Regions from separate parts of the Fundicoccus sp. Sow4_H7 genome, predicted to be linked through region 2. Evidence: predicted binding sites of a transcription regulator. Region 2 holds the regulator's gene; the other holds the start of a gene.
What was found. The regulator Rex, encoded in region 2, represses fermentation and respiration genes when NADH is low (regulators of the CRP and FNR family bind a similar motif). The targets are predictions, from matches to a motif close to TTGTGAANTANTTCACAA.
Positions count from the first base shown of each region.

Region 1: trhO (oxygen-dependent tRNA uridine(34) hydroxylase TrhO) is a predicted target of Rex. The motif match lies at 10,342-10,359, and genes of this name have one in related genera.

Region 1 is NZ_JBQKME010000004.1:316-12,138, forward strand. Features, by position in the region: tRNA gene ACTQ54_RS05120 (tRNA-Leu) at 1-63, shown strand, start outside; tRNA gene ACTQ54_RS05125 (tRNA-Thr) at 95-167, shown strand; tRNA gene ACTQ54_RS05130 (tRNA-Gly) at 172-243, shown strand; tRNA gene ACTQ54_RS05135 (tRNA-Leu) at 273-358, shown strand; tRNA gene ACTQ54_RS05140 (tRNA-Arg) at 389-462, shown strand; tRNA gene ACTQ54_RS05145 (tRNA-Pro) at 474-547, shown strand; tRNA gene ACTQ54_RS05150 (tRNA-Ala) at 564-636, shown strand; tRNA gene ACTQ54_RS05155 (tRNA-Met) at 651-724, shown strand; tRNA gene ACTQ54_RS05160 (tRNA-Ile) at 745-818, shown strand; tRNA gene ACTQ54_RS05165 (tRNA-Ser) at 833-922, shown strand; tRNA gene ACTQ54_RS05170 (tRNA-Met) at 943-1,015, shown strand; tRNA gene ACTQ54_RS05175 (tRNA-Gly) at 1,035-1,105, shown strand; tRNA gene ACTQ54_RS05180 (tRNA-Ile) at 1,118-1,191, shown strand; tRNA gene ACTQ54_RS05185 (tRNA-Ser) at 1,221-1,309, shown strand; tRNA gene ACTQ54_RS05190 (tRNA-Glu) at 1,326-1,397, shown strand; tRNA gene ACTQ54_RS05195 (tRNA-Ser) at 1,426-1,515, shown strand; tRNA gene ACTQ54_RS05200 (tRNA-Met) at 1,537-1,609, shown strand; tRNA gene ACTQ54_RS05205 (tRNA-Asp) at 1,620-1,692, shown strand; tRNA gene ACTQ54_RS05210 (tRNA-Gly) at 1,699-1,769, shown strand; gene ACTQ54_RS05215 (helix-turn-helix domain-containing protein) at 2,220-2,402, shown strand; gene ACTQ54_RS05220 (hypothetical protein) at 2,380-2,862, shown strand; gene ACTQ54_RS05225 (Y-family DNA polymerase) at 3,152-4,420, shown strand; gene ACTQ54_RS05230 (hypothetical protein) at 4,436-4,786, shown strand; gene ACTQ54_RS05235 (transglycosylase domain-containing protein) at 4,845-9,251, opposite strand; gene trhO (oxygen-dependent tRNA uridine(34) hydroxylase TrhO) at 9,287-10,258, opposite strand; gene ACTQ54_RS05245 (diacylglycerol/lipid kinase family protein) at 10,486-11,376, shown strand; gene ACTQ54_RS05250 (DUF2187 family protein) at 11,474-11,823, shown strand, end outside.
Region 2 is NZ_JBQKME010000009.1:65,104-76,926, forward strand. Features, by position in the region: partial or broken gene uidA (beta-glucuronidase) at 1-804, opposite strand, end outside; gene nrdD (anaerobic ribonucleoside-triphosphate reductase) at 1,045-3,297, shown strand; gene nrdG (anaerobic ribonucleoside-triphosphate reductase activating protein) at 3,327-3,899, shown strand; gene ACTQ54_RS09365 (HD domain-containing protein) at 4,506-5,144, opposite strand; gene ACTQ54_RS09370 (ArgE/DapE family deacylase) at 5,283-6,422, shown strand; gene ACTQ54_RS09375 (GNAT family N-acetyltransferase) at 6,449-7,309, shown strand; gene ACTQ54_RS09380 (ABC-F family ATP-binding cassette domain-containing protein) at 7,365-9,350, opposite strand; gene ACTQ54_RS09385 (redox-sensing transcriptional repressor Rex) at 9,550-10,209, shown strand; gene ACTQ54_RS09390 (co-chaperone GroES) at 10,403-10,669, shown strand; gene groL (chaperonin GroEL) at 10,719-11,823, shown strand, end outside.

The DNA of each region.
Region 1 (11,823 bases), on a different contig from region 2:
CAGACGCACTAGATTTAGGATCTAGCGTTTTACGACGTGGGGGTTCAAGTCCCTTCACCCGCATAGCTTTAGCTTATACATATTATATTATTACGCCGGCTTAGCTCAGTTGGTAGAGCATCTGATTTGTAATCAGAGGGTCGAGGGTTCAAGTCCTTTAGCCGGCATATTGCGGAAATAGTTCAGTGGTAGAACACCACCTTGCCAAGGTGGGGGTCGCGGGTTCGAATCCCGTTTTCCGCTTTGACAATTTAAAGTCATAATAGTTCCATGCCGGGGTGGCGGAACTGGCAGACGCACAGGACTTAAAATCCTGCGGTGAGTGATCACCGTACCGGTTCGATTCCGGTCCTCGGCATCATACATGGTATGAGTTTTACAAAAAATAGCACCCGTAGTTCAATTGGATAGAATACTTGACTACGAATCAAGCGGTTGCAGGTTCGAGTCCTGCCGGGTGCATTGGATATTAACGGGAAGTAGCTCAGCTTGGTAGAGCACTTGGTTTGGGACCAAGGGGTCGCAGGTTCGAATCCTGTCTTCCCGATTTTATTGATTTTAATGGGGGATTAGCTCAGCTGGGAGAGCGCCTGCTTTGCACGCAGGAGGTCAGCGGTTCGATCCCGCTATTCTCCATTTTTTTGTTTTTTGGCGGTGTAGCTCAGCTGGCTAGAGCGTCCGGTTCATACCCGGGAGGTCATGGGTTCGATCCCCTTCGCCGCTATTCTTTAAATATCTTAGGCCGGACCTTTAGCTCAGCTGGTTAGAGCAGACGGCTCATAACCGTCCGGTCGTAGGTTCGAGTCCTACAAGGTCCATATTTAATTAACATGGAGGATTACCCAAGCCCGGCTGAAGGGAACGGTCTTGAAAACCGTCAGGCGTGTAAAAGCGTGCGTGGGTTCGAATCCCACATCCTCCTTTAACACAATATATTATTACCGCGGGGTGGAGAAGCTGGCATCTCGTCGGGCTCATAACCCGAAGGTCGTAGGTTCGAATCCTACCCCCGCAATTTGCCTGTCATTCTTTCTGCGGGTGTAGTTTAGTGGTAAAACTACAGCCTTCCAAGCTGTTGTCGCGAGTTCGATTCTCGTCACCCGCTTTATAAGAATAAGGGCCTATAGCTCAGCTGGTTAGAGCGCACCCCTGATAAGGGTGAGGTCGGTGGTTCGAGTCCACTTAGGCCCATTAACATGATATTTACTTTGGATTATTTTGGGGAAGTACTCAAGAGGCTGAAGAGGCGCCCCTGCTAAGGGTGTAGGTCGGTTTTGCCGGCGCGAGGGTTCAAATCCCTCCTTCTCCGTTGGTTTTGTTTTACTGGCCCGTTGGTCAAGCGGTTAAGACACCGCCCTTTCACGGCGGTAACACGGGTTCGAGTCCCGTACGGGTCATTAATTGAATGTTTTTATATATTTTCATGGAGGATTACCCAAGCCCGGCTGAAGGGAACGGTCTTGAAAACCGTCAGGCGTGTAAAAGCGTGCGTGGGTTCGAATCCCACATCCTCCTTTTAACTCAATATTTTATTATCGCGGGGTGGAGAAGCTGGCATCTCGTCGGGCTCATAACCCGAAGGTCGTAGGTTCGAATCCTACCCCCGCAATTTTACTAATGGTTCCGTGGTGTAGGGGTTAACATGCCTGCCTGTCACGCAGGAGATCGCGGGTTCAAATCCCGTCGGGACCGTTTTATGCGGGTGTAGTTTAGTGGTAAAACTACAGCCTTCCAAGCTGTTGTCGCGAGTTCGATTCTCGTCACCCGCTTATATGTATCATTTAAAATCGTAAGAACTTCTATAAACAGAGTTGTTACGATTTTTTGTTTTGATCTTATTTTGATTAATAGTTAAAGTGATAAGGACTATTTTTGATACTCGTCGTGTAAACGAGGCAAAAGAGTTAAACTCGTTTCATCACATCAACGTATACATAAGTTGCCACAAAGCAGCCCACTATTCAACTGCATTTAGTCGAATAGTGGGCCATTTTTAATTTGCAACAAATATCCTTAATACTCAGTATTGATCATATTACTTTTTCTAAAACCTTTAATAATCAAATAAAAGGCTAAACTTACATCATTAATACCAATGGGTCATGAAATCACGCCTTTAAGCGTTGACTATTGAAGAAGTTTTAACACTTGATGATGGTGCTTAATTTTTTAATTATTCCAAATTCTATTTTCATCGCTTATTTACAGCTGTCACCGGAATTCGTTTCAGTGATTATTTGTTAAGCCGTCGTTTAAATAAAGCAGTTGCCTTAATTCAAAATACAGATTGGAATATTAGCTTTATTGTTTCTGAACTTAACTTTTCTACGCCATCTGCCTTTACACGTGCATTCAAACAATACTATAAGATTACACCGAGTGAATTACAATCTAGATCCTAGTCAGTTAAAACTGATGGATATTCCTAAATTAATTCGTCGGCCTCTAAAAAATATCAACGGTGATATCGTATCTAATTTTACAATTAATAAAATCAAAGCTTTTAAAGTAAGTGGATTAGTTTTCCAGGTAGATTTAGCCGTAGATGTTTACTGTTTAAAAATAACACAACATGCGAATCCATTTTTAGCATTACTTGATCCAAATATTCAAAGCCCAGCTTATGTTATATTTTCTGAGTGCTTGCCTAATTCTACTAAATTTAATGTTATTATTGGCATCGATCGAATCATCACCGTTAATTTACCTTATTTCTTTACAGTAGATGTTGCTGATATGTTAATGGCTTCATTTGATTACACAGGAAATTTATTAGAAATGGAAACTGTGCTCCAGTCGGATTATGCCCGCTTTTTTTATAAATTGCTAAACAAGATGCAGATCAGTCGGAGATTAATATGATTCAACGATTTGAAAGTGTTCATGACCTGTATCAACCATTTAAACTGTTTTTGCCAATCAAGGTTAGCGAGTTAGATTCCGAGTTTTGAAATTAATACTAAAATGCAATTTTATAGATTATAGATGGTGTTATTTAATCATTTTAAATCTCTTAGCTTGTAATAAATAAGCAAGCTAAGAGATTTTTTTGCGTTTAAGTTCAAATGTTTGAACTTAACTCTTGACAAATCGAACATATGTTCGTATATTTTTGTTAGGGGATTAATTTAAATGAAAGAAGGGGAGCATTGTGTTAGATTATACACAATTTCCAAGACAATCCATCCTATGTATTGACAGCAAGTCGTTTTTTGCAAGTGTCGAATGTGCAGAACGCGGTTATCATCCGATGACAAAAGAGCTGGTTGTCATGTCGCGTGGCAATTCTCAAGGTGGACTTGTGCTTGCTGCTTCACCTGCAGTTAAAGCCAAGTATGGGATTAAAACTGGGAGTCGTCGCTTTCAGTTTCCGCATTACCATAACATTGAAATTGTACCACCCCAGATGGGCTTATATATTAAACGTAATCGTCAAATTAATGCTATTTTTAAGCGTTATGTAGCCGAAACAGATATTCATACCTATAGTATTGATGAAAGCTTCTTAGATGTCAGTTATAGCCATACTTTGTTTGGGAGCAATTATCAAATTGCAGGAAAAATACAAAATGAGATTTGGAAAACTTATCGCATACCAACCAGTGTTGGTATTGGTGATAATATGTTACTGGCTAAGTTAGCTCTAGACAATGATGCAAAATATACGTCGCCTTATATTGCCTATTGGTCTTATGAAAATGTGGCTGAAACGGTTTGGAAAATCGATAAATTGAGTGATTTTTGGGGCATCGGTTCAAAAATGGAAAAGCGCCTCAACCATATAGGTATTTATTCGATTTATGATCTTGCACATACAAGTATTGAGAAACTTAAAAAATATTTTGGTGTGATTGGTGAAGAACTCTATTACCATGCTAATGGGGTTGATTTAAGTCAACTTCAAAATAAGTATCAGCCTAAAAGCAATTCGCTCTCGCTCAATCAAGTGTTGCCACGTAATTACCATCTGCAACGTGAAGTGGAAATTGTTTTGTTGGAGATGGTGGATCAATTATCGACCCGCTTGCGCAAGCAACAACAAGTAACCGGGCAAATTAGTTTATCCGTTAGTCATGGTGAAGAAGCCTTATTTCAAAATTTTTCACATCAATTAAAAATTCATGAGACCGACCAACGACGGGTATTGAAGAATTTATTTATTCAATTGTTTCGAAAGTATTATCAAGGAGGCCCTGTACGGGTGATAGGTGTAGCGGTTGGAAAATTGAGTCCTAAGCAGGGGATGCAGTTAAATTTGTTTGAAGATCCGCATGAGATTGAAAATCGTGAGCAACTAGATTTGATTATTGATTCAATTCGCGACAATTATGGCTATGAAAGTTTAATTTATGCTAATAGTTTACAAAGAGGATCGACAGCGATTGAACGTTCAAAATTGATTGGTGGGCATCATGCTTAGAAAGGATAGAACAAAATGAAATATGAAGAATACCACGATCGTGGCATGATGAAATGGCAAGGAATGATTTTATCAGACCATCGGGCGGTTTTAGAAAGTGAGAGTAGTGTTTATCGCGAAAGCTATCAAGCACCTATTCAACAGGAGCCAGATGAGATAGAGGCAACCTTAAAACGGGCCTATAAGAGCCGTTACCGAGTTTGGCTAGCCTTGAATCAACTTGATAGTAACCAAGAGTATATCGAGCGAAAAGGGCGTGTTTTAGGCTTTAGTAAGGGACTCGTACTGATTGAAAAGAAAGGCATTCCTTTTGATGCCATTCGTTGTGTCGAGTTCATTGATTCAATGCCTTTTTGGAAACAATAAAAAATCAAGCAGCCTCCCAATTATCGGAAGACTGCTTGATTCATTTTCTAATTGCAAATTACTGAGGTGGAGTTTCTTCGGTTTGTGATTCATCTGGGCTTGTTTCATCTTCTGAGTTAGAGGATGTTTCATCACTAGAAGAACTTTCACCATTTTCATTGCTACTACTACTATTTTGTTGTTGACGTTGGATGGATTCCTGTCTTTGACGTTCACGTTCTTCTGCAATATAGCTATTCCAGAAGTTGGCATGTGTTTCGTCATTTCCACCTATCATAAAGTTATACTCTAGGTTAGGCGCAGGGGATGATGTTTTGAATAGCTCAGTGGTGACGGGTTGCGAAATATTAAGTGAAACCCCACCAACGGTTATATTACCAGGTAAGGTACCTGTTCGGCTTAATATGGTTTGCTCTTGAACAGATGCCGGTTGTTGGAAGCTTTGATCCACCCCAAAAATTTCAGGGCGTAGCGCATATAAATCATTGACAACACGAGCCCAGTAACGTTGACTTCTGACACTTTCACGGTCATAGCCATCATTAACATCAATGGTGTATTCGTAATAACGGCTGTCATAGCCAATCCAAGAACCAATGGTAATGGCAGGTGTAGAAGCTATATACCAGACATCTTTTGAGTATTCACTAATACCTGATTTAGCAATCCAATCGCCGCCCATAGCCATTTCTGAACCAGCTGTTCGACCAGTTCCTTCAACATTTGTATCACGAAGCATGTCAACGATTAGGTAGTTCGTATCTTCACTAAAGACTTCAATCGGTTCGTTATCATGTTGATAGACGATATTGCCATATGAATCTTCAATTCGTTCAATGTAGTAACCATCAATATACTGTCCATTATTGGCAAAGGTTGTAAAGGCTCTTGTTTCTTCAAATACAGTCGGACCATTTGATACCCCACCTAATGAGAATGAAAGGTTCTGTGTATCTGTCTCAGTATAAGAGTCAACGGTATCAAAGCCCATACGATTTAAGTAATCAATGATTGGAATGCCACGATTTAGTAATTCTTCGTAAATACGAACCGCCGGAATATTATCTGAGCGGTAAAGTGCAGTGCGAGCTGTCATCGTTTCGCCACTTACAACAGAACCATAATTGGTTGGTGTCCATATACTTCCATCTGGATAGGTTACTTCGTAAGCCGTATCTGGAATCACAGATGCAGGGGTAATGATATTATGTTGAATGGCTGGTCCGTATACTGCTAACGGTTTGATTGTTGAACCAGGAGAACGATGCATACCAAAGGCATGGTCAATTTGATTATTTTCATAGTCTGTACCAGCAACAAACCCAAGGACACGACCCGTTTTATTATCAATAACAACAAGTCCATTTTGTATATCTTCAATATAATAGGTTTGTTCGCCAGTTTCAGGATCTTCATAAACACCGTCATAACTTACAGCGACATCATTAATATATTCTTGAGCTGAGATTTGTAGCTGATCATAAATTTCGCGATCAATGGTAGAATATACGCGATATCCACCGGTACGCAACTGTTCCTCAGCTTCTAAATAATATTCATTATAACGATCAACATCAGCATTAACGTCGTTCCAAATAGCGCTATCGTCTTGTACATTTAAACGCATTAATTGTTCAATAGCACCATTCATAATGGCTTGGTAAAGATAGGTTTGACGTTCTTCCTCACGTGGTTCAGTCGGTAAGAAATCCTTTGTGATGTCATAAGCCATGGCTTCTTCGTATTGTGCTTTTGAAATTTTTTGATCACGGTACATACGGAATAGTACTTCATGCATTCGGTCAATTCCAGCCTGTAAATTATCTCGAATCGTTCCATATTGATCATATGGGGTGTAATTATAAGGGTCTTGGGGTAAACCAATTAAGAATGCCGCTTGCGGTAAATTCACTTCATCTGGGTTAATGCCGAAAATACCTTCAGAAGCTTTGTCGATACCGGCAACATTATCGCCATTATTATTACGTCCAAATGGTGAAACATTGAGATAGGCAGCTAAAATTTCGTCTTTATCAAAATAATTTTCTAACCTTAAGGACAGCAATATCTCATTCGCTTTTCTAAAAAAAGTAACATCGTGACTCAGCATTTGTTGCTTAACTAATTGCTGGGTAAGCGTAGACCCACCAGTTCCTGTTCCAGGAGCCAGTACTTCTTGTAAGGCAGCACGAATAATGGCTTTTGGCATAATACCAGGATGCTCATAGAAATGTTCATCTTCTGTCGCAATTAAACCATCGATAATATAGGGAGAAATATCCTCTAATTCAACCGCTGTTCTTACCACATCTGAACGAATGCTTGCAATAGGTTCGCCATTACCATAATAGAGCACACTTTGTTGCTCTAAGCGGTGGAGATCTTCTGCCATTTCAGTTTCTGTAGGAGGTGTTGTATTTGATACTAGATAAGCAAAATATCCCGCAGCAGCCCCTACAGCCCCCGCACCTGCAAATAATAGGAGTAAAACTAAATAAAATGCAAGTCGTCTTAAAACATTAAAGAAAACATTGAAACTAAATATCGCCTTTTCTTTACCATCTAAATGGGATAGGGAGTAACGCTCTTTTTTCTCTTCTTTTTTCTTTAATTTTTCTTTTTCTTTAGCAGATAATATCGTTTGATCTTGGTCTGTTGCATTAATGATTGAACTTCCATTAAAGCTTAAGTCTTCATTTTTAGCAGATGCTACAACAACATCTTGAGCACTTACAGGCTCACCAGTTTGTGGCACTTCGACAATAAGTGGTGTAACTGTTGCAGTGGTATCACTAATCTGTGCATCTTTCGAACTAATATCGACAATGTTATCAGATGATTTTTCCGTTACAATCGCCTTTGCTTGTGTGACCATGACATCATCACTATGCGTGACACGTCGTTTAAACGGCCAAAATTTAAATCGATTAGGTGAGGGGAGAGCTTTTACGCTTTCAGATCGTAAAGCAGGTTCAGAATCAATGATAGCTTCTTCAGCAGAATTATTTATTTTTTTTGAAATATTTTTTGTTGAAGCTAGCATGGCTTCTTTTAATTCTGACGTATCAAGATAAACGGTATTGTCCGTTAACTTCCCTTTACGTGTCAGGGCTTTTCGCGAAATAATTTTGGTAGTCGCATGCTTGTCATCATTAGCTGTTTCAGCTTCATGTGAAATGGCTGGAATAACCTTAGTGGTTTCAAGATCATCCTCGTTCAGAATAAGGGGTTGATCCACCTGTTTTTGCTTTGCAGCGCTTTGTTTTTCATTAGATAAGGCTTCTTTACGGAAATTAGACTGATAGGTCCGTTTAATATCTTCTTCGGAATGTAAGTTTTCCAATTGGGCAATCCGAGCTTTACGACGTCGCTCTCTTTCAAAGGCTATATCTTCTGGTGAAGGGAGGTCAGCTTTTCGTTTACTTGATTGTTCTATATTTTTAGGCGGTGAACTGACTTGTTCTGTCTTTTTTGAATCCTTAGCTGATTCAATCATTGGTTGGCTAAATCGTTCTTCTTTGCTTGAATTGTCAACCGAGTCCGTTGAATCCACTTTTAGAAGCTGCTTTATCTGTTTGACTTGCTTAGTCGCTTCTGTAGCTGCTGCAAACTCTTGAGTCGCTTCATCTGCAGCAGGACCAGACCTTGTTATTGATCGTTCTTTTATAGTGTCATGTCTAATTTCTTTTTCTTTACGATCTACCGTTGCAGCTTGTTCAGTTGAAGTTACTTTTGTTTTTTCAGTATCAGCTGTTTCAGCTTTATCCTTTTGATATTGATTGCTAAAAGAGCTGCTTTGCTTAATAAACTCATCTAAGCGATGTTTATGTTCTTCATTTTTTAAGTTTTGAAGATAAGTCGCTTCATCTTCCTTACGTTTAAAGTAATCATCCACTACATCGTCTTTATAAGGATTATGTGTGGGGGTTGTATTCTCTTCAATTAAGGAATTGAATAACTTACGCGCATGCCGAATCGATCGATCTAACATCACAGACGTTTTTGGCGTCATCTTCGGTAATGGACGGCTTGCTTGGTTTTGTTCATTTTTTTGTCTGTTTTGATTCGTCAGCTTTTCTTCAGCTGCCAGGTCTTTCTTAGATTGATTTATATTTATTTTATTCGCTGTGTCTCTAGGAGGGAGTGAACGGCTAACTTTTTGTGAAAGTTTAACATCTTCCTTCTTAGAACTGTTTTCTTGCCTATGTTTGTCTTCACCTACAACAGCTTGACTTTGTTTTTGGCTTACTTGATATTCTTGTTCTTGCTTTTCTTTGAATTCATCGTAAAAATTATCCCATTTAAAGGATGTCGAAATGGTCGCTGGTTCTTTTGGCGATTCAAGCCGGTCTGAATGACCTTCTTGATTTGTATTTCCTGGGTAATCAAATGAGACATCATAATAATTAGAATCAGATGTTTGCTTTCTTGTATCTGGATTGTTTTTATGATTGTCCTTTGTCATTCATTCACCTACTTTCCAAATAGTTTTAATCTATCTTATGCTGTTTCTGATACATTAAGTGTTTCGCCAATTGCGTTTAAACGACTTTCCCATTCAGCAGTGGATAGACCATTTTCAGCAACATAACGGTTACGAGGGTGACAACGACATTTTGCTGAACAACCACGAACATATTTTGCTTCATTTTCTTCAGAAGCTAAAATTTGTTCGTTACATTCAGGGTTAGCACAGTTTACATAACGTTCACATGGTGTCCCGTCGTACCAATCTTTACCGATAACAGTCGGGTTAACACGGTTGATATCAACAGCAATGCGTTCATCAAACACATACATTTTACCTTCCCATAAATCCCCAAGTACTTCTGGATCTTTACCATAAGTATCAATACCACCATGTAATTGGGCAACATCCGAAAAGCCTTCTCTTAACATCCAACCAGAGAATTTTTCACAACGAACCCCACCTGTACAGTATACCACCACGCGTTTATCCATAAATTTCTCTTTGTTTTCACGAACCCAGTCTGGTAATTCACGGAAATTACGGATGTCTGGACGGATGGCCCCTTTGAAGTGACCTAAATCATATTCATAGTCATTACGTGTATCTAAAACAATGGTATCATCACTTAATAATGCTTCTTTAAATTCAGCAGGTTTTAAATATTTACCTGTCAGTTCTAATGGGTTGATATCATCTTCTAAATTTAAAGCAACGATTTCTTCACGGTGGCGCACAAACATTTTTTTGTGGGCATAATCGTCAGCTTCGTCTTCTTTAAACCATAGATCTTCAAAACCTTCTATGCTATGAATATAGTCTTTATATTTTTCTGTTTGTTCAATGGTTCCAGAAACCGTACCGTTAATTCCTTCTGAACCAACTAATACACGTCCTTTTAAACCGATTGATTTACAAAAGGCTAAGTGCTCACTCACAAAACGTTCAACATCGTTAATATGTTGATATTTATAAAATAATAAAACTCTAAATTCTTTTTCCAATATATTTCCTCCTTGTAGTTGCAAGCTACTATCTTTCATTATAACTATACATATTATACGAATTAATGAAAAAAAACTCAATATGATGATAAAATTCACAAAAACTTAAAGAGCCATTAACGTGATGGGTATCTTATTTCAATCTGATGACAAAGATTCGCACAAGCAAATGTCGTATGTTAAAATAAATTGAAAAGGGGGGAATAGAACTGGAAACTATATTATTAATTGCAAACCCTGGTTCAGGGCGCGGTTTAGCAGAAGACTATGCGAAACAATTGAGATATTTATTAGAAGAGAAGTATCAAGCTCGTGTCGAGATTTTCTTAACTGAAAAAGCAGGAGACGCCTTTAGGTTTGCGGCAGAGGCTAACAAAAACAATTTCGATACGGTCATTTGCTTAGGAGGGGACGGAACTGTCAATGAGACGATCAACGGTGTGTTTGAGAATGAACACTTACCCGTTTTTGGTTTCTTACCACTTGGAACGGTCAATGATTATGGACGGGTGTTAGGTTTTTCGCAAAACCCAGATGAGGCGATTCAACAATTTAAGGATATTGAAATTATTCAAAGTGATATTGCACAAATAAATGATCAAAAGTTTATCAATGTGGTCGCTATGGGTTCAATTTCTGAATCAGTTATGAATACTGATTCGGAGGATAAAAACCAGTTAGGCTTCTTAGCCTATTTAAAAGATGGTTTTTCTGCCTTTTTCCAACAACAAAGCTTACCTTTAGTAATTACAAATGCTGAAGGTGAAACTAAAAATCTACAAACCAGTTTGATTTTAATTGGTTTAACAGAATCTATTGCTAGTTTTGGCAACATGATGCCAAATGCAAGCTATGACGATGGTTTGTTGCATCTCATTGCAGTAAAAGGTGATACCCCTCTTGATGTCATTCGGGCGGTTTTGATGGGAGGCGACCGTACATCAGAATCAGACTATTTATATATCGCTTCTAGTCCATCTTTTGACATTGAAATTCAAAAAGAAGCTATCAACGACCTGGATGAAGTTTTGACCAACGTTGATGGCGACGAAGGACCCGCCTTACCGATACGATTAAAAACGTTAGCGCGTGCTTTAAACGTCATAAAACCTAAATAAATATCAGAAAAATCCTCATCTGATTTCTTTTTGAAAATATGTTATAATAGATAATGTAGAATGTTTACTGGGCCATTATTGAGAAAGAAGGGTTTCAATGGACGTTAAAGTAACAGGAACTAATCGTAGTATTATTGAGCAAGAGTTGCGCAGAGGTACGAGTAAGTCACGGATTGCGAATATTCTTGAAGTAGGTTATGCTGAAGGCTTAGACATGATTGAAAAAGTAAAAGAATCCATTCGACCGGATATCGGCGATAAGATTACTTTTACATTTCGAAATAGTCAAATGAAGGGGATTATTACTAAGTTATTAAGTAATAGTGCGGTTGTAGATATTTATTGGGAAGAATCCGATGAATTGATGCGCGATATTTGTGAGGATAAAACAATTGTAAATTTCAAAGACATTCAAAGTTTTATTACATTACCGCCACAAAAAGAAGA
Region 2 (11,823 bases):
AGCTGAATATCTAAGACATTTAGCGCATTATCTAAACCACACGACCATGCACATAACTATCCTCATGTTTACCAAATCCTTTAAAGTAGAATGGCTTATGATTAATTAAAAACTTCCCATTTTTCACTTCAATTTTGCGAATACCAAATGGCTCGTTATAGACATCCAATATATTTGACCCATCTTTTAATGTAACTTTTGCTGTATACAAATAAGCATGCAATGGTTGCCATAAATGCGGTTGCTCGATTGTTAAAGCGGAATTTGGTTTACCGCTCGCGACAACTTCGCCTTCTTCATCCATTATTTCAATAAATATCTCATGTTGATTCAATTTGTTCGTATCGACTGAAAAGTCAATCGTTGCCTGTGACAAGTCATGATTGAGTTGGGGGTTAATACGAATATCTTCGATAAAATAATGGTTGGTGGTGTATAAAGTAACGGGGCGATGGATACCGGCATAATTGAAAAAGTCAAAGTTTTATCCATTTTTCTTTTGAGTCGGCCTTGGCTATCAGTCGTTTCAGAGTAGTTACCTACTGGAAGTGTTGTATGGTCAAGCATATTGCTGATCCGAACTGTGAGGAGATTTTCTCCTGGGACTGCGACTTCAGTAATGTCCATTTCAAAGGGAGTAAAACCACCTTTGTGGTGGTAAATCTCTTGCCCATTTAAATAAACCCACGCTTCATGCGTTGCTGATCCAAACCGTAATACTTTTCTTTCAGCTGCAAGTATATGAGGCAAATCGAAAGATGTTTGATACCAAAAGAAACCTGTGTGATTGCGGATAGCATCAATAAATAATCATATAAATATATTATAAAATAGACGCTAGGATTATGCTAAAGATAGGACTGTTAGACAAATTGATTATTGCTATAACCCACATATATAAAACGTTTAAATAAATAAACACTATATATTGTGTTTAAAAAATAAAAAAATCCATATATATAGTAATTTTTCTTGCTATAACTATAGGTAAATGTTATAGTTTTTATAATGAATAATTAGCAGTATGAGGAAGAGGTAAGAAATATGTCTGAACAGAGAGTCGTTAACATGAATAATATTTATCAAACCACAACGGATTTAAAAGTTAAGAAAAGAGACGGGCAAATAGTTTCTTATCGTTCGTATCAAATTGCCACCGTAATCGAAAATGTTTTTAAATCGGTCAAAAGCCATTTTTCTGTTCAACAAATTGTGAATGAAATAGAAGCTTTAATTTTTAGTCAATCTACAACAATCATTACAAGCAGTAGTATTTATTTGATTGTTATGGAGGTTTTAAGAAATAATCAGTTGTTTGAAGCAACTGAATTGTTTGAAGCTGTTTCGAAAAAACAAGCGCAAGATAAACAAGCACAATATGATGTTTCCCAAAAACTCCATGAATTACAATCCGGCGATCAAACTGTTGTGAATGAAAATGCCAATAAGGATAGCCGTGTTTTTAATACCACCCGTGATTTAACGGCAGGGGTTAGTGCCAAAGCAATTGGTTTAACCATGCTACCGCCGGCTGTTGCTAATGCGCATCTTAAAGGGGACATTCACTATCACGATTTGGACTACCATCCTTATTCACCCATGACGAATTGCTGTTTAATTGATTTTAAAGGCATGCTAAGTCAAGGTTTTCATATTGGGAATGCCCAAGTGGAGTCTCCGCGCTCAATCAATACGGCTACCGCCCAAATTGCTCAAATTGTCGCCAATGTTGCTTCTTCGCAATATGGTGGTTGTAGTGCGGATCGAATTGATGAAGTCCTCGCTCCATATGCGCGTTTAAATTTTGAAAAACATTTAAAAACAGCGCAAGAGTGGATTGAAGACTCAAGCCAGCACGAAGCTTATGCTTATCGTAAAACTGAAAAAGATATTTATGATGCGATGCAAAGTTTAGAGTATGAAATAAATACCTTGTACACTTCCAATGGACAAACGCCTTTTACCACCCTTGGCTTTGGTCTTGGGACAGATTGGTTTAGCCGCCATATTCAAAAAGCAATTTTAAAAGTACGTTTGGAAGGGCTAGGACGGGAAAAAAGAACTGCCATTTTTCCTAAGTTGGTATTTACTTTAAAAGATGGGGTTAATCTGAAAACAACAGATCCTAATTATGATATAAAACAAATGGCTGTGGACTGTGCTACAAAGAGAATGTATCCCGATGTCTTGATGTATGATAAGATTGTTGAATTAACGGGTAGTTTTAAAGCGCCGATGGGCTGTCGCTCGTTTTTACAGGGATGGCTGGATGAGAATGGTAACGAAGTGAATAGTGGCCGGATGAATTTAGGGGTCGTGACCTTAAATATTCCGCGTATTGCTATTGAAGCCGATGGGAATCAAGAACAATTTTGGACAATTTTAAATGAACGCTTGGAAGTCGCCAAAACAGCTTTGTTGTACCGAATTGAACGTTGCCGTGAAGCCTTAACTGAAAATGCGCCAATCCTTTACCAGCACGGGGCCTTTGGAAAACGTTTGAATCTCTCTGATGGGGTGGATGAGGTATTTAAGAACAAAAGAGCTACCATATCCTTAGGCTTTATTGGCTTATATGAAGCGGCTAGCTGTTTTTACGGACCAGACTGGGAGCATAACTTAGAAGCGAAGGAATTTACTTTAGATATTTTACGTCATATGAAAAAGCATACGGATGCCTGGGGCAATACTTACGGCTATCATTTTAGTGTTTACAGTACGCCTTCAGAGAGTTTAACCGATCGTTTTAGTCGATTGGATAAGGAAAAGTTTGGTGTGATTGCAGATATTACTGACAAAGATTACTATACCAATAGTTTTCATTATGATGTCCGTAAAGATCCTAATCCATTTGAAAAACTCAACTTTGAAAAAGATTATGCAAAATACACCAGCGGCGGTTTTATTCATTATTGCGAATATCCAAATTTACGGCAAAATCCTGCTGCCTTAGAAGCTGTCTGGGACTTTGCTTACGATAAAATTGGTTATTTAGGAACGAATACTCCGATTGACCAATGTTTTGAATGCCAATTTAAAGGTGATTTTGACCCAACTGCTCGCGGTTTCCGCTGCCCACAGTGCGGTAATAGCAATCCTGATACTTGTGATGTGGTTAAAAGAACCTGTGGTTACCTTGGCAACCCACAAATTAGACCGATGGTTAAAGGCCGTCATAAGGAAATTAGTGCTCGGGTGAAACACTTAACTGCCGATCAAGTTTTAGCAGAAGATGCGACCCGCGCCATGAACAAAGAAACCCGCATGCGTATTTTAAGTCATTTAGATAAGTACTAGGGATATTTATTAAAGGAAAGAGGTTTTAAATGGTTTATAATCCCAAGCCTGCTGAATGGACGGCCGAACGTTTTACAAAAAATAAAATTGCTGACTATAAACCATTTAATTTTGTAGATGGCGAAGGCGTGCGTTGCAGCATTTATGTCAGCGGTTGTCCCTTTAATTGTGCCGGTTGTTATAATAAAATTGTGCAAGATTTTAATTATGGGATTGACTATACGCTGGAGTTGGAAAACCAGATTATTGCTGATTTGCGCCAGCCCTATGTACAAGGGATGACATTGTTGGGGGGCGAGCCCTTTCTCAATACACCGGTTTTGTTGCAGCTGGCGAAGCGGATTCGGTATGAATTTGGAAATAGCAAAGACATTTGGGCTTGGAGTGGCTATTATTACGAAGAGCTCTTGCAAGAAACTGACGACAAATTGGAGTTGCTTTCCTATGTCGATATTTTGGTTGATGGCCGCTTCGAACTTAGTTTGCGCGATCTGACCTTGCGCTTTCGCGGCAGCAGCAACCAACGCATCGTGGATGTCAAAGCCAGCCAAGCCCAAGGCAAACTTGTGCTTTGGCAAAACGGCAACTACGATCACAACTAAAATAAATATCGCTGTTTTATTTATGAGTGAGTGATTTTTGAATATGGAGAGGAAAATAGCCAGAACGTTCATTGTGAACTTACTGGCTATTTTAAATTGGGATTTTTTTAGGCTCTTTTTGTGTTGTGACAGGGGAAAGATGCAAGAACATGTCGTTCTGGGTTACAACTGACAAACAGGTCCAAAAATTGTGTAAATTAATTTAGTTATCGTGCGCGCTCGTTTGAAAAGGATGTTTCATCCGAGCGGACGGCCCGCGCTCGTTTGAAAAGGATGTTTCATCCGAGCGGCTGACTCGCGCTCGTTTGAAAAGGAGGTTTCATCCGAGCGGTATGTTCGCGCTCGTTTGAAAAGGTGATTTCATCCGAGCGGCTGACTCGCGCTCGTTTGAAAAGGTGATTTCATCCGAGCGGCTGACTCGCGCTCGTTTGAAAAGGTGATTTCATCCGAGCGGACGGCTCGCGCTCGTTTGAAAAGGTGATTTCATCCGAGCGGACGGCCCGCGCTCGTTTGAAAAGGAGGTTTCATCCGAGCGGCTGACTCGCGCTCGTATGAAAAGTGGATTTCATCCGAGCGGCTGGTTCGCGGTCGTACGAAAAGTGGATTTCATCCGAGCGGATCACTCGCAATTAATCTTTCGTAACTCGCAGTGTAATATTTCTTAAACGCATCTTCATCCGCCAAAATCGTTTGTAGAATTTCCATTTGTTCTTTATTATTCTTCGTTTCAAGCCAAAAATTCATATAAGAATTCGGGCCATATTTATCAACCATATGATTATAAACAGCTTCGTAGTTTTCTTCTTGATTAAAGTCAGGATGGTAACTAAGTTGGAATTGGATGCAGCGGTCCAAAACTCTTTGAAAGTCAATATCACGGTCGGCTTCGGCAATGATTTTTCCGTAAATTGAACGGGGTGGTTCTAGGCGAGAGGCGCGATGGTCTTCTGCGGCTTCAGCCATGGTTTTGATTTGCTCAGTTGAAAAATACATTTTCAATTGCTCATCATTTTCGATTATCAATCCTGATGCGCGTTCATGTCCTTCACGTCCTTGACGTAAACCGAGGTCATGGAAAACAGCAATGGTATAGACCATATCAAGGTCTACATCATAATCAGCGGCAATTTCTAAACTGTTTTTGATGACTTGATAGACATGGTCAGGTTGGTGGGCGCCATCAAATTGTTTGTATTGAGGAATAATGTCGTTTTCAAAGTACTGTTGGAGTTGTGGGTCAAGCATGATTATCACCTAATTTCTGTGTTTCTCCTATTATAAACGAACTTTGAATATGATGCAGAGATATTTATTCAAAGCTTGATTTTTATTTTTTTAGGAAAGAAGTTGTATACTAGAAGTAAATACATTAGGAGGCGCACGATGAATAAAGAAGAAAAAATTGCGATTTTGCAAGATATGATTCGGATTAAATCGGTTAATGACCATGAAACAGAAGTGGCGAATTATTTTAAAGATTTATTGGCTAAACATGGTATTGACTCGGAAATTGTGGAATATGAAGGTAATCGAAGTAATTTAGTCGCCGAATTGAAAGGCAATGAAGATGGCAAGGTTTTAGCTATTAGCGGTCATATGGACGTGGTTGCGGCAGGTGATGAATCGGAATGGATCTATCCACCGTTTGATGCGGTCATTGAAGATGGTAAAATGTATGGGCGCGGAACAACCGATATGAAGGCGGGGACCACAGCCCTAGTATTAGCGATGATTGAACTGAAGGAATCTGGTCGTCCGTTCAATGGTAAAATTAAACTTTTAGCTACCTTTGGGGAAGAAATTGGAACTTTAGGGGCCAAGCAATTAACGGAATTAGGTTATGCAGACGATTTGGACGGTTTGTTAATTGCAGAACCGAGTGGAGCAAAATCACTTATCTCTGCTCACAAAGGTTCGATTAGTTACAAAGTTGTTTCCAAAGGTAAGGCGGCTCACAGTTCTATGCCACAAGAGGGCATCAATGCCATTGAACAATTAAATATCTTCATGTCTAAAATTAGTCCTGCGATGGCGGAAGTTATTGACCAATATGAAAGCGAGAAATTAGGGCGGACGACCCACGCCATTACACTTATTAGTGGGGGCACACAAGTTAATAGTATTCCTGAAAGCGCGGCTCTTGAAGGTAATATCCGTTCGATTGCTGAATTTGATAATGCGAAAATTCATGATTTGTTCAACAACATTATTTCTGAAATTAACGAAGAAATCGATGGGAAATTAGAATTAACCTTTACGCAAAATAATTTTCCAGTGGATATGCCGGAAGATTCTGACTTAATTCAAGCGGCGAAAAAAGTGGTAGGTGATTTACCGATTGTTGGTCTATCAGCCACTACAGATGGGGCACAGTTTAGCCAAGCAGACAAAACATTTGATTTCCTTATTTTTGGTCCTGGAGAACCGACCTTGCCGCACCAAGTTAACGAGTTTGTCAAAGTGGATGAATATATTGAATTTATTGATATCTTCCAAGACATTATTGTAGAATATTTAGCATAATTATAATAAATATCAGGAGACATTCGATGCGTGTTGAAAGTTTTAAATCATTAAGTGAAAAGCAAATCCAAGAAATATTAGCTTTAGAAGAGTTGGTCCACCAGCATGATGGAACATACCGCGATATTTATTTGGATAATCGTTTTAATTTTGATCCTGAAATGCCGGCGTTTAGGCTCGCCTATGATCAAAATGAGCTAGTGGCTTGCCTGGCGATTTATGCGGATAGCCAAGAAGATGCGGAATTGACGCTGATTGTGCATCCGCAATATCGACGCCAATCGTTGGCTTCGCGCTTAATTAAAGCGGCAAAAGAAGAGATGGAAGCTTATGGAATTGAGCAGCATGTTTTTGTGAGTGAACGAAACTTCTTAGAGAAAATACCTCACTGGCAGCGGAAATTTTATTGGAATGAAGATGAAGTGGAATGGTTGATGGAATGCCCTGCTGCGTCAACCGCCCTCGGTACAGACTCCTTTACAATTCGGCTGGCTACTATAACAGATACGGCGGCGATCGCAGGTTTTCAAGCTGAAGCTTTTGATTCTTCTTACGAGGAGGCTTTGTTATATGCAGAAGGAGCCTTAGAGGATGAGACGCATCGTTTATATGTTTTTGAAAATACAAAAGGGGAACTTTTAGGGTCTACATCGGTAAACTTAACCGAAGAATATTATTATTTTTTTGGTTTAGCTATTGCTGCGAAATTTCAAAATAAAGGGCTGGCTCAGCGGTTGATTCCGCAATTAATGCAGCTGTTATGGTGTGAGGAACCCTTGCCTTTTCGCTTAGCTGTCGAAAAAGAAAATACCAAAGCGATTCATATTTATCAAAAAAGTGGCTTTCGTTTATTGACCGAAGTTATTTATTTATATGAAAAGCTCTAAATAAATAATCCAAACTTAAAATGATAGTAATTATCATCATAAGTTTGGATTTTTTCTATTCTCTCAAGTCTGGATTTTCTTCCAAAAAGTCTTCCAGTTCAATGCTGGCAATTTCCCATTCTTCAAGGGCTAAATCTTGTTGCTGGGTCAAGGTGTCTAATTCAATCGTTAAGTCATGTAAGTCTGCTTGTGAATTTTCCTGGGCGGCTGCGGCCATTTGTTCATGGATGGCTTCGATACTCGCTTCCAGTTCGTCATTTCTTTTTAGGGCGTTTTCTACAGCGTTCGTGAGTTTTCTTAGTTCACGGCGTAGGATTTTCCCTTGTTCGTATTTATTGACCTTATTGGTCGTTTGCGTTGTGTTCGAATTAGTGTCATTTATGCTAGCTTGTTCACTTTTTTCTAAGGCTTCAATGGCGTTAAGTTCTTCTTTTTTCGCGACATAATAGTCATAATCACCTAAGTAAAGTGTGGAACCTTCACTCGATATTTCTAAAACCTTTGTCGCGATTCGATTAATAAAGTAACGGTCATGAGAAACAAACAGTAGGGTACCGTTGTATTCTATCATGGCTTCTTCAAGAATTTCTTTGCTATCGATATCCAAGTGGTTAGTTGGCTCGTCGAGTAAAAGGGTATTATCATGTTTGGTAGCTAACAAGGCTAAAGAAAGGCGGGCTTTTTCACCACCACTTAACATGGACACTTTCTTTTCAACGGCTTCACCTGAAAACAGAAAACTGCCTAAAATGCTACGGATTTGCCATTCGTCGGTTGTATCATGGGCGCGCCAAAGGGTTTCTAAAACCGTTAAGTCTGGGTTTAGGGTATTAACATTTTGGGCGTAGTAGCCAATTGAAACGCCGGTCCCATATTGGACACTACCTGCCAAAGGCTCAAGTTGGCCAATTATCGTTTTTAACAAGGTTGTTTTACCTATTCCGTTGGGGCCAACAATGGCGATGGCGTCATGGCGGCGAAGATCCAATTCGATATCTGATGCGATAGGCTGATTGTCTGAATAGCCAATCGATAGGTCGTTTGCTGCTAGCACACGTTCACCACTATTATGGTTGGCAGAAAATTGAATTCTTGGGGCACGTGGATCTTGCTTAGGCTTTTCGATTCGCTCCATTTTTTCTAATTGTTTTCGTCTACTTTGTGCGCGCTTGGTGGTTGAAGCACGGACAATATTTCGTGCGATAAAATCTTCAAGCTGACTGATTTTTGCTTGTTGTTGGTTATACAGCTTGATTTCTTGTTCCAGTCGGTTTGCTTTTTCTTCAATGTAGTAGGAATAATTACCTTTATAGGTATGCAAAGTATTGAGTCTAAGTTCAATGACTTGGTTAGCAACCTTATCTAAAAAATAGCGGTCATGTGAAACAATGAGTAAAGCACCGCGGTAACTATTTAAATACTGTTCCAACCACGCTAGCATATCCATATCTAAATGGTTGGTAGGCTCGTCTAAAATAAGCAAATCGTATTTCATTAGGAGAAGTTGTGCCAATGCTAGTCGGGTCTTTTGTCCGCCGGATAAGGATTGCACAGCTGTATCGTAATCTTCTTCATAAAAGCGAAAGCCATGTAAAACGGTCCGGATTTCTGACTCGATTGCATAAGCATTTTCTTCTTCTAACTTGATGAGTAAGCGGTCATAGGTCGCTAGAGCTTCTTCGTAAGCTATAGAAGTTGGATCTTCAGCTAATGTTGCTAATTGTTCAGCAGCTGTCGCTGCTTGCTCACGTAATAATAAGGTTTCGCGAAAGACATAAAGCATTTCTTCCCAAATAGTCCGTGTAGAGTCAATAACGACATGTTGTTCTAAATAACCGATACGAACATCACGGGCTTTGGAAATTGTCCCGCTAGATAAAGGTTCTAATCCCATTATTTGTTTAATTAAAGTTGATTTACCAACCCCATTACGCCCAACAAGGGCAATGCGGTCATTTGTTTGGATACTAAAGGATACGTCTTCAAAAAGAACCGTATCTGCAAAACGTCTAGCAAGTTGATTGGCTTGTAATACAATCATTATAATTCTCCTTCACTTTACAGCTAAGTTGATTATACCAAATCAATTGACAATTAATAGATGAAAGCTGATTAAAAAAGATTGTTAACTTTTTAGATAACTTTTGTTCCAATAAATGTTTGAGGGTGGTATACTATTAACAAATATATTTGATTCAGTATACTATAACCAATACTGGATTGTGAAAGTGGGTTGAAGAATGAGTAAAGCAATACCAAAAGCCACAGCCCGACGTTTACCGATTTACCACCGATATTTACGTTTTCTACAAAATTCAGGGAAAAAGCGTGTTTCCTCAACCGAGTTAGCTGAAGCTGTTAAAGTCGATAGCGCCACGATTCGTCGTGATTTCTCTTATTTTGGTGCCTTAGGTAAGCGCGGATATGGCTATGATGTTGATTATTTATTAGAGTTTTTCGGTAAGACGCTAAACCAAGATCGATTAACATCTGTTGCTCTTGTGGGTGTAGGTAGTTTAGGAAATGCGCTTATTAATTATAATTTTAGAAAAAATAATAATGTTCGTATCAGTGCTGCTTTTGATATAAATCCTGAAGTAATAGGAACAATTCGCTCAGGTGTGCCAATCTATTCGATGGATGACTTGGAAGAGATGATTGAAGAGCAGCAAATTGAAGTTGTTATTTTATCTGTCCCTCAAGAAACAGCGAGTGAGGTCGTTGATCGTTTAATTGATTCAGGTATCCGTGGCATCTTGAATTTTACCCCGCTAAGATTTGATGTCCCTAAATCGGTTCGCGTTCAAAATGTCGATTTAACCAATGAATTATTAACCCTTATTTATTTTATTGACAGTAATATGGATGAAGCGGATGACGATTCTGAATACTTTGATTAACCAAATTAGGATAGAGATAAAGATAAAGAGCCTTGCACTTGGCTCTTTTTTATTTTGCCTTTAAGGAATGTTTAAACTATATTTTTTTTGCCTTAAATGCTTGCTTTTTATAGGTAGATAGCTTATTATAATAAATGTATTGGCACTCTAGTGTATCAAGTGCTAAATTAAAAATATTCGGAGGGATTCAAAGATGTTAAAACCTTTACAAAAAAGAATCGTTGTTAAATATCCTGAAGTGGAAGAAACAACAGCAAGTGGTATTTTATTACCAAGCTCTGCTAAAGAAATGAAGCACACAGGTATAGTTGAAGCTGTTGGTGCTGATATTGAAGAAAAAGATGGCGTTAAAGTTGGCGACCAAATTATTTTTGAACAACATGCTGGAACAGAAGTTACCTATGAAGGAACAGAGTATTTAGTTATCGATATTAAGCATGTTTTAGCAGTTTTATCATAATTTGAACAGTAAAATCTAGTATTTATTTATATAAAGGAGAGTTTATTTAATGGCTAAAGAATTGAAATTTTCAGAAGACGCACGTGCGTCGCTCTTACGTGGTGTAGATGTTTTAGCAAACACGGTTAAAACAACTCTAGGACCAAAAGGTCGTAATGTTGTTTTAGATAAAACTTACGGCTCACCATTAATTACAAATGATGGTGTAACCATTGCTCGTGAAATCGAATTAGAAGACCGTTTTGAAAATATGGGAGCACAATTAGTATTAGAAGTTGCTTCAAAAACGAATGATGTAGCGGGTGACGGAACAACTACTGCAACTGTTTTAACACAAGCAATTGTACGTGAAGGTTTGAAAAACGTTACAGCAGGTGCGAACCCAGTTGGCGTTCGTCGTGGAATTGAAAAGGCAACTAAAGTTGCGGTTGAAGCTTTACAAGAATTATCTCAACCAGTTGATTCAACTGAATCGATTGCACAAGTTGCTTCGGTTTCATCTGGGGACGCAGAAATTGGTCGTTTAATTGCTGACGCCATGGAACGTGTAGGTAAAGACGGTGTGATTACCATCGAAGAATCTAAATCGATTGAAACAGAGTTATCGGTTGTTGAAGGTATGCAATTTGACCGTGGTTATTTATCACAATACATGGTAACCGATAATGAAAAAATGATCGCAGACTTAGAAAGCCCAGTGATATTTATTACAGACCGTAAAATTAGTAACATTCAAGATATCTTGCCATTATTAGAAGAAGTGATGCAATCTGGTCGCCCATTATTAATTATTGCTGAAGATATCGATGGTGAAGCATTACCAACGCTAGTATTAAACAAATTACGTGGTACATTAAATGTTGTAGCAGTTAAAGCGCCAGGATTTGGTGACCGTCGTAAAGAAATGCTAGAAGATATTGCGATTTTAACTGGTGCAACTGTTATTTCTGAAGAATTAGGTTACGAATTAAAAGATGCGAAGCCAGAGCACTTAGGGCATGCAGGTAAAGTAAATGTAACGAAAGACTCAACAACGATCATCGAAGGTGCTGGAGAAAAAGCTGCTATTGAAAATCGTGTGATATTATTACGTGCACAAGCTGAAGAAACCACTTCAAGTTATGACCGTGAAAAATTACAAGAACGTATCGCTA